One region of the Jeotgalibacillus sp. JSM ZJ347 genome, then DNA from elsewhere that is predicted to be linked to it. Evidence: riboswitches for the same ligand, from Rfam matches in the RefSeq annotation. Region 1 holds a riboswitch; the other holds the start of a gene.
The links. Region 1 has a riboswitch for lysine ahead of ACH6CZ_RS10530 (Na+/H+ antiporter NhaC family protein). Riboswitches for the same ligand answer to the same signal wherever they lie in the genome.

Region 1 (7,873 bases):
ATGCTGCTCTTTTGATCCTGCTGATAACTGGATGTTCAAAAGAACCGGAGCCGCCCGAGGTATCACCTATGTCATCATGGCTTCCTTCTGCCATGAATGAATATGACCTAGCTCCTGAGTATACATTAAAAAAACTGCCTATGCATTAAGCACAGGCAGCCTATTTATTAAGCTGTTTTATTTTTGGATTTCTTTACTGCGTTCGTAATACTTGCAGCAAGTCCGCCCCATAAAAGAACGATCCCAATTACCATCATTACAATTGCACTGGCTGTCATTGCGAATCCCTCCCTTAGTCCTTATCCGGAAGCTCAACTGGTGTTGAACGGCTCCATTTTAGTGTTGATAACACAATTCCAAGGACAAATGCTGCACCTGCTGACGATAAGAACATCGTCAGTGCAAATCCGTTGGAATAACCTTCATAGTTACCAGAATCGTTGTCAAACTGCTGGAAGAGGTTATCTGTAACAAGTCCAAACATCATGTATCCAAGTACGATTGGTGTAACGATCGCAAGACATGCTTTCCACCATCCGCCAAGGTGAATATCTGATGTCAGGTTAGCGTGACCCTGAAGCACGTTCGTTTTACGCAGAATCCATGCAATCATAATCACTTCGACCAGACCAATAGCTGCTACACCAAACTGGTTAATGTAGTAATCTGCTGCGTCAAGGAAGAATAGCCCGCCCTGAGTGGCAAACAGAATAGAAATTAATCCGGCAAGTCCGCCCCCGAAAAGAACAGCCTTGTTACGGGAGATACCAAGCTTCTCAGTTAAACCTGCTACATACGTTTCAGTGATCGACATTAGTGAAGTCAATCCGGCAAGTGTAAGCGAGAAGAAGAATAGTGCACCGAAAATTCCGTTTAACCCCGGAAGCTGATTAATAATCTGCGGGAATACCACGAAGGCAAGTCCTACACCGGCAGAAGCAACTTCTGAAACCGGAACATCCAGTTGTGAAGCCATGAATCCAAGCGCTGCGAATACTCCGATACCAGCTAAAAGCTCGAACCCTGAGTTTGCAAAACCTGTGATAAATGCGTTATTCGTAATGTCCGATTTTTTCGGAAGATAGCTTGAATAAGTAATCATGATTGCAAACGCAATTGATAAACTGAAGAAAATATGACCGTAAGCTGCTACCCAGACTGACGGTTCCAGTATGTTTTCAAAATTCGGCTGGAAGAATGCATTCAGACCCTGAGCTGCACCTTCAAGTGTTACCGCTCTGATGACGATAATCAGGAATAAAATAACAAGTGTCGGGATGAAAATACGGTTTGCATATTCAATCCCTTTCTTAACACCAGCAAGTAGAATCCCCAGTGTAATGACCCATACAAGTACGAGTGGGATGAAAATTCCCCACACAATGCCGCCTGTTTCACCAGGTGCTACGTCAAGCTGTAAAAATTCACTGAATAGAAAGCCTTCTGTATCTTCTCCCCAAGCCTGACCGAATGAGAAGATTGTATACCTCATTGCCCAGGCAATAATAACTGCATAGTAGGTGGAAATAACAAACGATACAAATACTGCCCACCACCCAAGCCATTCTGCTTTTTTACCGCTCATGCGGAAGAATGACAGTGGCGCTGATCCTCTGTACTTATGACCGATGGTGAATTCCATGATAAGAATTGGAATACCGGCTGTTAAGAGTGCAAATAAATATGGAATAAAGAATGCTCCCCCACCGTTTTCATAAGCGACATACGGAAAACGCCAAATGTTTCCGAGTCCGACTGCGGAACCGACTGCTGCAAGAATAAATCCGGCACGCGATCCCCACTGTTGACGATTCATCTAATTACCCCCCTGAAAGTACTTCCTGAATAAGTGGAAGTTTTTATATATTCAGATTATTTCTCATAATCTAAAAACAGTATAGCACTTGCTTCCTAAATGTAAAAGTACTATTTTAAAAAATTCTGAAATTATATTACTATAATCTAGAAAAATAAATAAACACTGTTATATCAATGTTTATTGAAATAGTGTGCAAAATCTTTCACACTTTATATAATTCATACATTTTTCCAATCGTACAATAGTCCTTTTAAAAAAAGCCTGAATGGCGTTAACCATTCAGGCTTCAAATGTCTTACTCCAGCTCTTCTTTAGCTGACACGGTTCTCGCTTTATCAGGATTCCTGCCCATTATCACTGCAAATAAAACAAGCAGTACAATGACAAGTCCAAGCGCAAGTAACGTGTTTCCTGAGAAGCCAAGCATAATGTAACCTGCTGAAGCAATGGCAGCACCAGTTAGGGCATAAGGGATCTGCGTTGCAACGTGGTCGATATGATTGCTTCCCGCTCCAGTTGAAGAAAGGATCGTTGTATCAGAAATTGGTGAGCAGTGGTCTCCGAATACAGCACCTGCAAGTACGGCTGCAAGTGATGGCAGAAGGAGTGAAATATCTGTGCTTGCTGCAATTTCTCCTGCGATTGGAAGCAGAATACCGAATGATCCCCATGATGTACCTGTTGAGAATGCCATTACGCCTGCAACTAAGAATAGTAACACTGGCAGCCATCCAAGTGGCAGATTCGATGATTCTACGATTCCTGCAAGATATTCACCAGTACCAAGATCACCAATAAGACCAACAATCATCCAAGCAAATACAAGGATATAGATCGCCGGCAGCATTGATTTAACGCCCTCTTTTAGTGCAAGGAAAAATTCAGCTCCACCGATTTTCTCAGAACGGCCAATTTGACGGATAAAGAATGCGATGGCTACCGCCAGTCCAACTAGCGCACCATATACAAGTGATTTTGCTACATCAGTATACTCGAACATCTGAAGAATCGTTGCAGATTCTCCTGTGTCAGCTGTATAAGCCTGAGCGCCTGTCCACATCATCGAAGCCACTGTACCAACCACAAGAGCGATGATTGGCCAGATTAGATCTCCGACTGTTCCGTGCTTTGATGTAGGAAGATCATTTTTAAGTTCTCCCGGAATATCTTTGTTAGGGTCATATACTTCGCCTGTTTCAATCGCACGGTTTTCATGCACTTTCATTTGTCCAAAATCAACACCGCGAAGTGCGACTATAAAGACGATTCCAAGTGCTGCCCATACATAAAGATTCATTGGCACCATTTGAATAAATGCCGAGAATGCTGTGTATTCAGTAATTGAATGTGTAGCAAGAATCCCGCCAATTACTGCGATGATGTATGCTCCCCAGCTTGATACGGGTGACACCACGCAGATCGGCGCTGCTGTTGAATCGATCAGATAAGCAAGCTTTGCACGCGACACGCGGTGACGGTCAGTCAGTGGACGTGCCACCTGTCCGACTGCAAGGCTGTTGAAGTAATCATCAATAAAGATAATAATACCAAGGCAAGCAGTTACAGCCTGAGCACCGGCACGTGTTTTCACGCGCTTCATTGCCCATTCCCCAAACGCTCTTGCGCCTCCAGATACGTTAATGAATGCTGTAATCACACCAAGAATAATCAGGAATAACATAATAAAAATATTCCATAAGTTCAGTGCGCCGGGTTCTCCATCTGACCCGTGCTCCCAAAATACGCCGCTAAATGACATCCAGAGTGTTTCAAGCGTCGCAAGCGGTCCAAAGCTTGTGATTAATAGTGCTGCTGCGACAATACCCGCGCCAAGCGAAAGTAGGACGCGTCTAGTAAGTAAAACCATTACAATTGCAATGATTGGTGGTAAAAGTGATAACCAAGTTCCTTCCATAATGTTCCCTCCTTTAATTTTTGATAGGGCAAGGTATGAGGCATAATCGTAAAAAACGCAAAAAAGGGCAATGATAGAGGACTCTACCATTACCCTTGAAAGTTAGTAATGTTATGCTCCATCACGATCTGTAGCTCCTCAACCCGCAAAATGCTGCGGAAAGAGAGTGTTATCCTTATTAAAGATAACCCCAATGATAAAACCCTGACTGATTATTACCATTTCGGCAGTGATCCCCTTTCATCTGTGATCGCAGTTGTCATCCTCACACAGATTACTCTTAAATACTGCTCCTCTACCCCATCGGATTATGATGTGGTGATTATTCATTTTACTGAACAATTATAACAAGTGACTGTCTTCAATTCAAGACTAATTTGTTGGAATCGGAACTTCAAGTGAAGGAGACATACCATCGCCGACATTGTAAATTTCAGGAACCTGTCCCTGAATCAGCCCCATTGCAACCGGTATATCCTGTTCAATTGTCGTCACTTCTGTCGCAAACGGTACGATAATCTGAACATTTACTACAAGGTGTATATTAATCTCAACAAATGCGTTATTAATACCAAACTCATCAATATTTGATTTAATGTTTGACGTCACACTTCCGACTGCATGAAACCTGATTGGTACTTTTGGTCCAAGGTTTCCAAGTAACGCGTTTCCGGTAGCCTGACCAAGAGGCACCGTATAGACGATTCCTTCAAGGTTGCCGGCATCTTCCACTTCTAGATCTAATTCAGTCAGAGACTTTAAAATACTTGTATCTCCTCTTTCAATTGCCCGCAGTTGTTCCTGTACAAGCTCTGTGGTTTCTGCAAGTACCCGGTTAATAATTTCTGTATTAAACTTTGTGGTGACCATTTCAGCTGAATCCGTTGGTACATTTTCAATAATTTCATTGATATCCATGACGTTTGCAATCTCTCTGTTTACTGCCTTACTGATTACAAGCGCACCGATTTTCTGTGTCTGGGACTCGGCATAGATCATCAAAGTTGGCTTAATACCAGTATTGATAACAGCGAGCCCAATGGCTGTCATCAGCAGAAATAACACCAATGACAGCAGCCAGACAGAGCGTGCTGTGAGCGGCTTGATCATCATTCTTTTTCTGCGCATAAAAAAGCCCTCCTATAACGCAGTGTATGCAGGTCAGAAGGGTTTTTTACTTAGAATTATTCAGTTATAAAAGAGATATCAGTCTCAGCAATTGTCACATCCAGATGTGCCGACAGGTCAACTTCATATGTAGCTCTGACGATTTTCCCGCTCTCTTCCACTACCCTGATCACCGGCCGCGTTGAAACGCCTTTATTCTGCCGCGCCACAATTCCTTTTCTACCGTCGCTCAGTTGTACGGTGAGCCCGTTCGGATAAATCGCCACACCCATCTGAAAAGCTTTAATCACTGTCGGATCAAATAATGTACCTGACCCAGCCAGGATAATTTCAAGCGCATCAGCAGGCAGCATTTTATCACGATAAACACGGTTTGACGTGCAGGCATCAAATACGTCTGCAACAGCGAGAATCTTTGCATAAAGATGAATATCCTCAACAAAGATGCCCCGCGGGTAACCTGAACCGTTCAGTCTTTCGTGATGCTGAAACGCGCAATGAGCGGTCAGTAACGAAACATTATGAAGATTTTTCAGCACTTCAAATCCATGTACTGTATGCATTTTAATTTCCTCAAACTCTTCTTCTGTAAGCGGCCCTTCCTTCATCAGGACTGACTCATCCACCATTGTTTTTCCAATATCATGGAGCATGGCGCCAAGTCCCAGCTGTTCAAGCTGTTTAACCGGTAGCCTCAGCTCTTTTCCAATCGCCAGTGTATACAGCGTGACATTATATGAATGATGGAATATATAAGAATCATAAATATAAGCATCTGATAAGATCATGAGCAGATCCTGATTTGCATCCATTTCACTCATAATTCCTTTTAATACATGTTGTATTTTTTCGGTCTTGCTTTCAAGCATGGCAGCCATATTTTTCTGCTTGCTTGTCCGTATTGAAGAAAATGCATCTTTCATTTCCCTGATCGATTCCTGTCTGACATGAACAGGCACACTCTCTTTTACCTCAATGCCTTTAGATTTCTCATCTGAAATATAGACGTACTGCACTTTCAAAAAACGTAGTCGGGAAATCATTGGCTCACTCAGCGTAACACCTGCCTGCAATAGAGGTTTGTCATTTACATTATAAATGGTATGACCCAATACCATCCCAGCCCGAAGAACCTTTGTGGATATTAATCTCATTGACTGATCACCCTTCTCTGTCTATTTTTTAACGGGCTGTAGTTTTAAGCTTCTCCTTTAAAATATCACGTAAAAATTCAGGCATAAAGTACTGTTTTTTTGCTCTGTGCATTTCCGGAAAGAAAAAACCAAATGTAAACATATCAACGGTTGCAATCCGGTAAACTTGATCTGACCGCACCAACTCTCCGTTTACATAAAATTGATGATCAATTTCTTCAAGCCCTTTGTAAATAAACTCGCCTAAAATTGTGCCTCTGAACCCAAGTCCCCTGATCACCGTAGTTGGCCAGTTCTGATGTCTGGATTCTCTGAGTACTTCTTTTAATTCACTCCCTGTCAGTTCCACCATACAAGGATTGATGGGGTGAGGAAGAATTTTATGAAGGTCATATTCCGTTACAGGTCCTGCTTCAAGCTGACCAAGCAGCAGACCGCCTGTTACGATTGAACAATCTGCCTGACACCACTCAAGCACTGCTTCAGCCAGCAGAACTGACAGTGGTGATGCCGCCTCGAGGGGGTTATGAGGTATCGGTTGATCAAGCACAGTAATTTCATTTGAAAGAAGCCGTTTTCCTTCTTCAAGCCAAGCACTGTTCAAGTCAGCGGCGGCCTCCAGTTCACTCGTCTCATATAAAGTTGCTGTTTTTCCGGATACTTCCCTCGTTACATGATCGAATTCAATCTCAACTTTCCCTGTATACATCCCGTACTTACCAGCTGCAGCAAGGAGCACCTGATGATGGAGCCTTCCATTTTCAAGCACGTGGTGTGTATGTCCCCCCATAATAATGTCGATATCAGGACATTCTTCAGCCACCCACTCGTCTTCACGGATTCCAAGGTGGGACAGCAGGATAATGATGTCCACTTTGTCTTTCATCGCTCTGACCTGTGCTTTCAGTTCATCTTTTGCAGATGTGATATGCCAGCCAAGCTTTTCGTAAAAAACGGGATATTCAGCAGTCACCGCTGTAATGCCGATCTTCACACCGCTTTTTGTCGTTTTAATCAGATACGGCCGTGTCCAGTCCGGCCGGTTACCTTTAGACGTAAAGAGGTTCGCTAAGACCACTTCAAAGTCAGCGTGCTGATACAGTTCATTTAACTCTTCATATGAAAAAGTAATGCCTTCATTGTTACCAATTGTTATGGCGTCATATCCGGCTTTATTGAGCAGATCCACATTCCGCTTTCCGGATGACCCTTCTGTCAAAGGGTGGGAACGGTCTGCGTGATCCCCGATATCAAAAAGAAAAACCTCTTCCCCGTCCTGCTTAAGCATTTGCTTCTGCTGCTGCAGGAACTGATGAATCCGGGGCCAGTTCTCGAAATGACTATGCAGATCATTTGTATGAAAAAATGTCATTCTTTCCTTCATCTTTTATCACCTCCACCTTGCCTTTTAGCCATATATTCCTTCAATAATCGATCTGATTCCGATTAACACCAGAATGAGTCTGAGTACAATCACAAGCTTATCAGACTGCATCCGCTGATTCATCCAGGCGCCAAGCTTTGCACCGAACCATGCACCTGGAGCGAGCAGGGCAACGTATAGCCAATCTACATTTCCAAGCGCAATATGTGAAGCTGAGCCCAGCAATGCCGAGAGAAAGACCATCAGCATTGAAGTACCGACTGCTACATGCGGTGGAAAAAGAAAAGCAATAATCATCACCGGCACCATGACAGAGCCTCCTCCGATACCAAATAAACCAGATGCAAACCCTACCGCAAATGCTGCAATGACACCCGCAGCCGGTGGAAATCCGTATGCCCATTGTACGCCCTGCGGATCAGTAAAATGACGCTGGTACGAAGCCGTTTTGAATTTTTCAATCGGTTTCAATT
Region 2 (7,873 bases), on a different contig from region 1:
CGGGGAAGTAATCAGCGTATTGATCGGAAACGGGATCTCAGACGTGGCAAATGAGCTGGTTGCATACGGCGCAGACCGTGTGATTACAGTCGAAGATGCAAAGCTTGAACAGTATTCTTCAGATGGCTTCTCTCAGGCGCTGCTTGCAGTGATTGAACAGGAAAGCCCTGAAGGCATTGTGATGGGACACACTTCATTAGGTAAAGATCTGTCACCTAAGCTTGCAAGCAGACTAAACAGCGGACTTGTATCAGATGTGACTGCAATCGAAGCGGATGGCGATTCGCCGAAATTTATTCGTCCAATCTACAGTGGTAAAGCATTTGAGAAGAAAGTAATTAAAGAGGGTCTTACATTCATTACAATCCGACCAAATAATATTCCTGCTCTTGAAAAAGAAGAGGGACGTTCTGGTGATGTTTCGTCTGTAAGCGTTGACATCACAGACCTTCGCACAATTATTAAAGAAGTGGTAAGAAAAGCGACTGATGGTGTAGACCTTTCAGAAGCTAAAGTGATTGTTGCAGGTGGTCGTGGTGTGAAGAGTGAAGACGGCTTTGAGCCGTTGAAAGAGCTTGCTGACCTGCTTGGAGGCGCTGTTGGTGCGTCACGTGGAGCTTGTGACGCTGACTATTGCGATTACTCACTGCAGATTGGTCAAACTGGTAAAGTTGTTACACCTGACCTTTATATCGCATGCGGAATCTCAGGTGCAATCCAGCACATGGCTGGAATGTCGAACTCTAAAGTAATCGTTGCGATCAATAAAGACCCTGAAGCGAACATCTTCAAAGTAGCTGATTATGGCATCGTTGGCGACCTGTTTGACGTAGTGCCGCTGCTGATTGAAGAATTCAAGAAAGTTAAAGTGTCTTAATCAGCTGAGAAGTTAAACTTTTATAGAAATTTAAGTGCTGCGGAGCGGAAGGCGGCGACTCCAGCAGGAGAAGTCGGACAGGTGGGACAGTGCGAAGCACGAGGAGGCTAACCTCCGGCCCTGCGGAAAGCGTCCACCTGAAGCGCAGCGAAACGGTTCCAGGAGCCTGACACATTGTCTCAGGCTCTTTTCAATTCTCAGGCAAAAACGTGGAAATACGATATACTCCCTGCTATACTTTGACTATATTCGTATTCAACAAGGAGGAATTTCAAAATGGCAATTGCACACGCAACTGATCAAACATTCGCTAATGAAACAAAAGACGGTTTAGTACTGGCAGACTTCTGGGCTACATGGTGCGGACCTTGTAAAATGATTGCACCAGTTCTAGAAGAGCTTGATACTGACATGGGTGATAAAGTAAAAATCGTAAAGCTTGATGTTGATGAAAACCAGGAAACAGCAAGCAAATACGGTGTCATGAGTATCCCGACACTTGTCGTATTCAAAGACGGAGAAATCGTTGACAAAGTAGTAGGCTTCCAGCCGAAAGAAGCACTTGAAGAACTATTAAACAAACACGCATAATAACTGAGCCGGGCCTTGTGCCCGGCTTTTATTTTGCTTCTGACTCTCAATTGAGTAAAATATAGGTAACATGCGTGCAGGAGGCTTACAACATGAAAGATCAACTGAAACATAAACTCGCAGTCCTTCCTGACCAGCCCGGCTGTTATCTGATGAAGGACAGACAGGGTACAATTATTTATGTGGGAAAAGCGAAAGTACTTAAAAATAGAGTGAGATCCTACTTTACAGGCTCACACGACGGGAAAACACAGCGCCTTGTCTCAGAAATTGAGGACTTTGAATATATCGTGACCTCATCTAATATGGAAGCGCTCGTTCTTGAATTAAATCTCATTAAAAAGCATGACCCGAAATATAATGTTATGCTTAAAGATGATAAACACTATCCTTTTATAAAAGTAACAGCAGAGCGTCACCCGAGACTACTCATTACGCGTAAAGTAAAAAAAGATAAAGGTAAATACTTTGGGCCTTACCCGAATGCTCAGGCAGCCAATGAAACGAAAAAGCTGCTGGATAGAATGTATCCATTAAGAAAATGCAGAACAATGCCTGATAAAGTCTGTCTGTATTACCATATGGGGCAGTGTCTGGCACCTTGTGAATTCAAAGTGGAGCAAAGCACATACCGCCAAATGACTGAGGACATTGCCAGGTTTTTAAACGGCGGTTTCAAAGAAGTAAAAAAAGATCTTAAAGTAAAAATGGAACAGGCAGCTGAAAATCTTGAGTTTGAGCGTGCAAAAGAATTCCGTGATCAAATCGTTCATATAGAAGCGACAATGGAAAAACAGAAGATGACCATGAATGACTTTACAAACCGCGATATTTTCGGTTATGCGGTAGATAAGGGTTGGATGTGTGTACAGGTTTTCTTTATCCGTCAGGGTAAGCTGATTGAACGGGACGTTTCACTATTTCCGATCTATGATGAAGCGGAAGGTGAATTCCTATCGTTTCTAGGTCAGTTTTATATGAAGCCGAACCATTTTAAACCTAAAGAAGTATTAATCCCGCAAACAATTGACCAGAAAATGGCTGAAGAGCTGCTTGAAACGAATGTGAGACAGCCTGTCAGAGGACAGAAAAAAGATCTAGTTAATCTTGCGGCAAAAAATGCTTCTATTGCTTTAACGGAAAAATTTGCATTAATTGAGCGGGATGAAGAAAGAACGATCAAAGCGGCTGAAAATCTGGGTGAAGCAATGAACATTTATACGCCATACAGGATAGAAGCTTTCGATAATTCTAATATTCAGGGCTCTGATGCCGTGTCGGCAATGGTTGTTTTTGTAGACGGAAAGCCGGCCAGAAAAGAGTACCGTAAATATAAAATTAAAACTGTTCAGGGACCGGATGATTATGAATCAATGCGTGAAGTGATCAGAAGACGGTATACAAGAGTTCTCAAGGATGAACTGCCGCTGCCTGATCTGATTGTAATTGATGGAGGGAAAGGTCAGATTGAAGCTGCGAAAGAAATCTTACGACATGAACTTGGTCTTGACGTTCCGGTGGCTGGTCTTGCAAAAGATGATCGCCACAACACTTCCCAGCTTTTATTCGGCGACCCGCTTGAAGTTGTTCCGCTGAACAGACGCAGTCAGGAATTTTACTTTATGCAGCGAATTCAGGATGAAGTGCACCGCTTTGCAATTACATTCCACAGGCAGGTACGTGCGAAAAACTCCATTCAGTCTGTGCTCGATGATATTGAAGGTGTCGGACCACAGCGGAAAAAGCAGCTGCTGAAATATTTCGGATCTGTGAAAAAGCTGAGAGAAGCATCGCTTGAGGAAATTGTTAAAGCAGGATTACCTTCAAAGACTGCTGAAAAAGTCATTGAAAAATTACAGGATTAGCATTGCTGACTGAAAAGTCTCATGCTATAATGATTCACAATTGAACACTTTATTTTAAAGTGGTGATAGAGGTGCGGATGCAAAGAGTACCGCTGATGAGGGTGATGAAACCCTGTGAAGCAGCGTGAAAGGTGCAGACCGCCGAAGCGGAAAATCATTCATCAGATTTTTTGCTGGTTCTGTATTTAACAAATGCAGGGCTGTCAGAACAATTACGTTCTGGAGAGCTATCTCACCTGTGCGATTCAGATAATATTGTCTGTATAAAAGCAATGGGGAGATTTTCTCCCTGTTGCTTTTTTTATTGTCGTAAACAGTTGAGAAATAATGTTAGGGAAGAGGAAATAAAGTGGGAATCATTGTACAAAAATTTGGCGGTACTTCAGTAGGATCGGTTGAAAAAATACATCACGTCGCAAACAGAGTGATCCTTGAGAAGGAAAAGGGAAATGACGTCATTGTTGTTGTATCCGCAATGGGAAAAACAACTGATGAATTAGTCAGGCTTGCTGGAGAGATGACTTCGCGGCCTGAAAAAAGAGAAATGGATATGCTGCTGACGACTGGTGAGCAGATGTCTACGTCTTTACTTGCAATGGCACTGCAGAACAGAGGCTATAAAAGTACATCTTTAACCGGATGGCAGGCGGGAATCCGCACAGAGCCTGTATTCAGCAATGCAAGAATTACTGAAGTGAAGACAAATCGCGTTGAAAGCCTGCTCGGAGAAGGGCGTGTCATTGTTGTTGCAGGATTCCAGGGCATGGATGAAAACGGTGAAATCACAACGCTTGGCCGGGGTGGCTCTGATACAACAGCCGTTGCGCTTGCTGCAGCTTTAAATGCTGAAAGATGCGATATATATACAGATGTAGATGGTGTATATTCTACCGACCCGCGTTATGTGAAAGGCGCCAGGAAGCTAAACGGGATTTCATATGATGAAATGCTTGAACTTGCGAACCTTGGAGCGGGTGTGCTGCATCCGAGAGCAGTTGAGTTTGCAAAAAATTACGGGATTAAATTAACAGTCAGATCAAGTATGGAAGAAATTGAAGGAACGTTAATTGAGGAGGATGCACCAATGGAAGAGCATTTAGTAGTAAGGGGCGTAGCGTTTGATAAGGGTATCGTAAGAATGACGGTTGTAGGTCTTGAGAATGAATTGACAGGATTCCCTGCAGTGTTCTCCATTCTTGCTGAAAATCATATAGATGTGGATATCATTATTCAAAGTAAGCTTGATACAGGGAAAGTAAATTTGTCATTTTCGATAAAAGAGTCGTCACTTGAAGAGACTTTACAGATTCTCGCGCGCAACAAAGAAGAAATTGGCTACGAGGAAATTGAGCATGAAACAAATCTGTCAAAAGTTTCGATTGTCGGATCAGGGATGGTTTCAAACCCTGGTGTGGCGGCGCAGATGTTCCGTGTGCTTGCAGAGCAGAACATTCAGGTGAAAATGGTCAGCACGTCTGAGATCAAAGTATCAGTTGTTGTTGATTCACATGAGATGATCAATGCTGCAAATGCAATTCATGAAAGCTTTGGGCTTAACAAAAATACTGTAGAAGCATAAAACAGCAGGCTCCTGTAAAACATGGAGCCTGCTGAATTTTTATAAACTGGCTTTTCTCGAAGGTAATGAATAGGGGTCTTTTTGATCCCATTTTAGCTCGATCTGAACGCAGTGTTTTTTATTGCGGGTATAAACAGCCTCGGTCTGATATTGCTTAATCATCGCAATCTGTTCAGCAATAAAGCCTGCTTCGAGTGTAAACAGCGGGTCATTGTGCTGAATTCTTTCCTGCACCACATTGCCTGCGAGTTCGAAATGTATTTCATAATTTTTTTGTTTTATGATAGAGAGGTCACCCCACTCTGCCCGGATGAAAAAAGAAATAATTTCGCCTTCGTTACTGCATGGGTAGCTTCTGGCAAGTTTTTTTCCTGCCCAGTACAGGATATCTTTTGTATGGTTACCTAAAAGATCCGGTATCAGTTCATCCCTGATCAACCGGTAGCCAAATAAGTCCTGTGTCATATTGTCATTATCGCTCATTGATTAACCGAACCTCACTTTCAATCTCTTCATTATAAATTGTTGTGTGTGAAAGTGTAAGGTCAAATAGAGATTTTCTAGCGAAATCGGCATATTGTCATATAGATAAGCAGTTTTTTGAAATAATAAATTGTGAAAAGTGATTTTGTGAATTTTTTGTGAAAAACAGCAGAAAAATATAGGAAAATCCCCTATAACTGAGCAGATAGAATAAAAAATATTTAGAATCGTTTTTATGTATACGTTTTCTTGACGCTCCATTACGAGAGGAGTACAATAAATTTGTCACATAAATGTTATACTGTGCGAAAATTTTGCTGAATCTATCATTCTAGGGAATAGCTTTCAGCAGCTGTATTTATTTTAGAGGGGGTTACATTCGATGGCGGAAAATCGAGAGTTTTATTGGAGGAGGCTGCATTCTTTACTAGGGGTTATACCAGTAGGGATCTTCCTGATTCAACATTTAGTTGTCAACCATTTCGCTACTAGAGGCGAACAGGCTTTCAACGATGCAGCGCATTTCATGGAAAGTTTACCATTCAGAATTTTCTTAGAACTATTTATTATCTTTATTCCTTTATACTTCCACGCAATCTATGGAGTATATATCGCATTCACTGCTAAGAACAACACAAGACGTTATGGAACACTTCGTAACTACATGTTTTTCTGGCAGCGTATTTCAGGTGTCATCACATTGATTTTCGTGACTTGGCACGTATGGGAAACTCGTATTCAGGCTGCACTTGGAGCTGAAGTAAACTTCGGTATGATGGAGCAGATCTTAGCGAATCCATGGATGGTTGCATTCTACATACTTGGAGTCGTATCGACAACGTTCCACTTCTCTAACGGTCTATGGTCATTTATGGTCAGCTGGGGTATCACGGTGAGCGCTCGTTCACAAAAGATTTCAACGTATGCAACACTTGGTGTGTTTGTAGTACTGACAATCATTGGTATCCGTTCAATTCTTGCATTTGTTTAATTCGTTAACTTTTTCAGCTGCAGTAAGCAGCTTTTGATATCAGTAAGGAGAGTGACAAAATGAGTAAAGGTAGAATCATCGTTGTAGGTGGCGGTCTGGCCGGCCTAATGGCAACGATTAAAGCAGCTGAAGCAGGAATGTCAGTAGACCTCTTCTCGCTTGTACCTGTAAAAAGATCACACTCTGTTTGTGCACAGGGCGGTATAAATGGAGCTGTTAATACAAAAGGAGAAGGGGATTCTCCTTGGGAGCACTTTGATGACACAGTATACGGTGGAGATTTCCTTGCAAACCAGCCTCCGGTTAAAGCAATGTGTGATGCAGCACCGGGAATTATTCACCTTCTTGACCGTATGGGCGTTATGTTCAACAGAACACCTGAAGGTCTGCTTGATTTCCGCCGCTTTGGTGGTACACAGCACCACCGTACAGCATTTGCCGGTGCTACAACTGGTCAGCAGCTGCTATATGCATTAGATGAGCAGGTACGCAGACACGAAGTAGCCGGTCTTGTAACAAAATATGAAGGCTGGGAATTCCTTGGTTCAGTTCTTGATGACGATGGTGTTTGCCGCGGGGTTGTATCTCAGGATCTGAAGACAATGGAGATCAAATCTTTCAAAGGGGACGCAGTTATTCTTGCAACAGGCGGACCTGGCATTATCTTCGGAAAATCTACAAACTCTGTAATCAACACAGGTGCTGCTGCATCTGTTGCTTATCAGCAGGGCGTATATTACGCAAACGGTGAGTTCATTCAGATTCACCCGACAGCAATTCCGGGAGATGACAAGCTTCGTCTGATGAGTGAATCAGCTCGTGGTGAAGGCGGACGTGTATGGACGTATAAAGACGGTAAGCCTTGGTACTTCCTTGAAGAGAAATATCCTGCCTACGGTAACCTTGTTCCGCGTGATATCGCAACACGTGAAATCTTTGATGTATGTGTCAGACAGAAGCTTGGAATCAATGGTGAAAATATGGTTTACCTTGATCTGTCCCACAAAGATCCAAAAGAGCTTGATATCAAACTCGGAGGCATCATTGAGATCTATGAAAAATTCATGGGTGATGACCCGCGTAAAGTACCAATGAAGATCTTCCCGGCCGTTCACTATTCAATGGGTGGACTTTGGGTAGACTTTGATCAGATGACAAACATTCCTGGACTGTTCGCAGCAGGTGAATGTGATTACTCTATCCATGGTGCGAACCGTCTTGGAGCAAATTCACTGCTTTCTTCTATTTATGGTGGAATGGTCGCAGGACCAAACGCAGTGAAATACATCCAGGGACTTGAGAAGACTGTTGAAGATATGCCTGAGGAAATCTACACGCGTTTCGAGAATGAAAAGAAGCAGGAGTGGGATGAAATCATGGCAATGGACGGCGATGAAAATGCCTATGTGATCCATAAAGAGCTTGGTGAGTGGATGACTGATAATGTAACGGTTGTTCGTCACAACGATAAGCTGCGTGAAACGGAT

Region 2: another riboswitch for lysine. It lies ahead of ACH6CZ_RS00820 (aspartate kinase); the one in region 1 lies ahead of ACH6CZ_RS10530 (Na+/H+ antiporter NhaC family protein).

Annotation. Positions count from the first base shown of each region.
Region 1 is NZ_JBISEN010000002.1:1,007,663-1,015,535, reverse strand. It holds gene ACH6CZ_RS10540 (methionine/alanine import family NSS transporter small subunit) at 168-278, opposite strand; gene ACH6CZ_RS10535 (sodium-dependent transporter) at 293-1,816, opposite strand; gene ACH6CZ_RS10530 (Na+/H+ antiporter NhaC family protein) at 2,115-3,734, opposite strand; lysine riboswitch at 3,858-4,040, opposite strand; gene yunB (sporulation protein YunB) at 4,107-4,862, opposite strand; gene ACH6CZ_RS10520 (HD-GYP domain-containing protein) at 4,919-6,016, opposite strand; gene ACH6CZ_RS10515 (bifunctional metallophosphatase/5'-nucleotidase) at 6,045-7,400, opposite strand; gene ACH6CZ_RS10510 (sulfite exporter TauE/SafE family protein) at 7,425-7,873, opposite strand, start outside.
Region 2 is NZ_JBISEN010000001.1:169,545-177,417, forward strand. It holds gene ACH6CZ_RS00805 (electron transfer flavoprotein subunit alpha/FixB family protein) at 1-877, shown strand, start outside; gene trxA (thioredoxin) at 1,154-1,468, shown strand; gene uvrC (excinuclease ABC subunit UvrC) at 1,561-3,333, shown strand; lysine riboswitch at 3,392-3,571, shown strand; gene ACH6CZ_RS00820 (aspartate kinase) at 3,683-4,912, shown strand; gene ACH6CZ_RS00825 (YslB family protein) at 4,952-5,395, opposite strand; gene ACH6CZ_RS00830 (succinate dehydrogenase cytochrome b558 subunit) at 5,778-6,386, shown strand; gene sdhA (succinate dehydrogenase flavoprotein subunit) at 6,446-7,873, shown strand, end outside.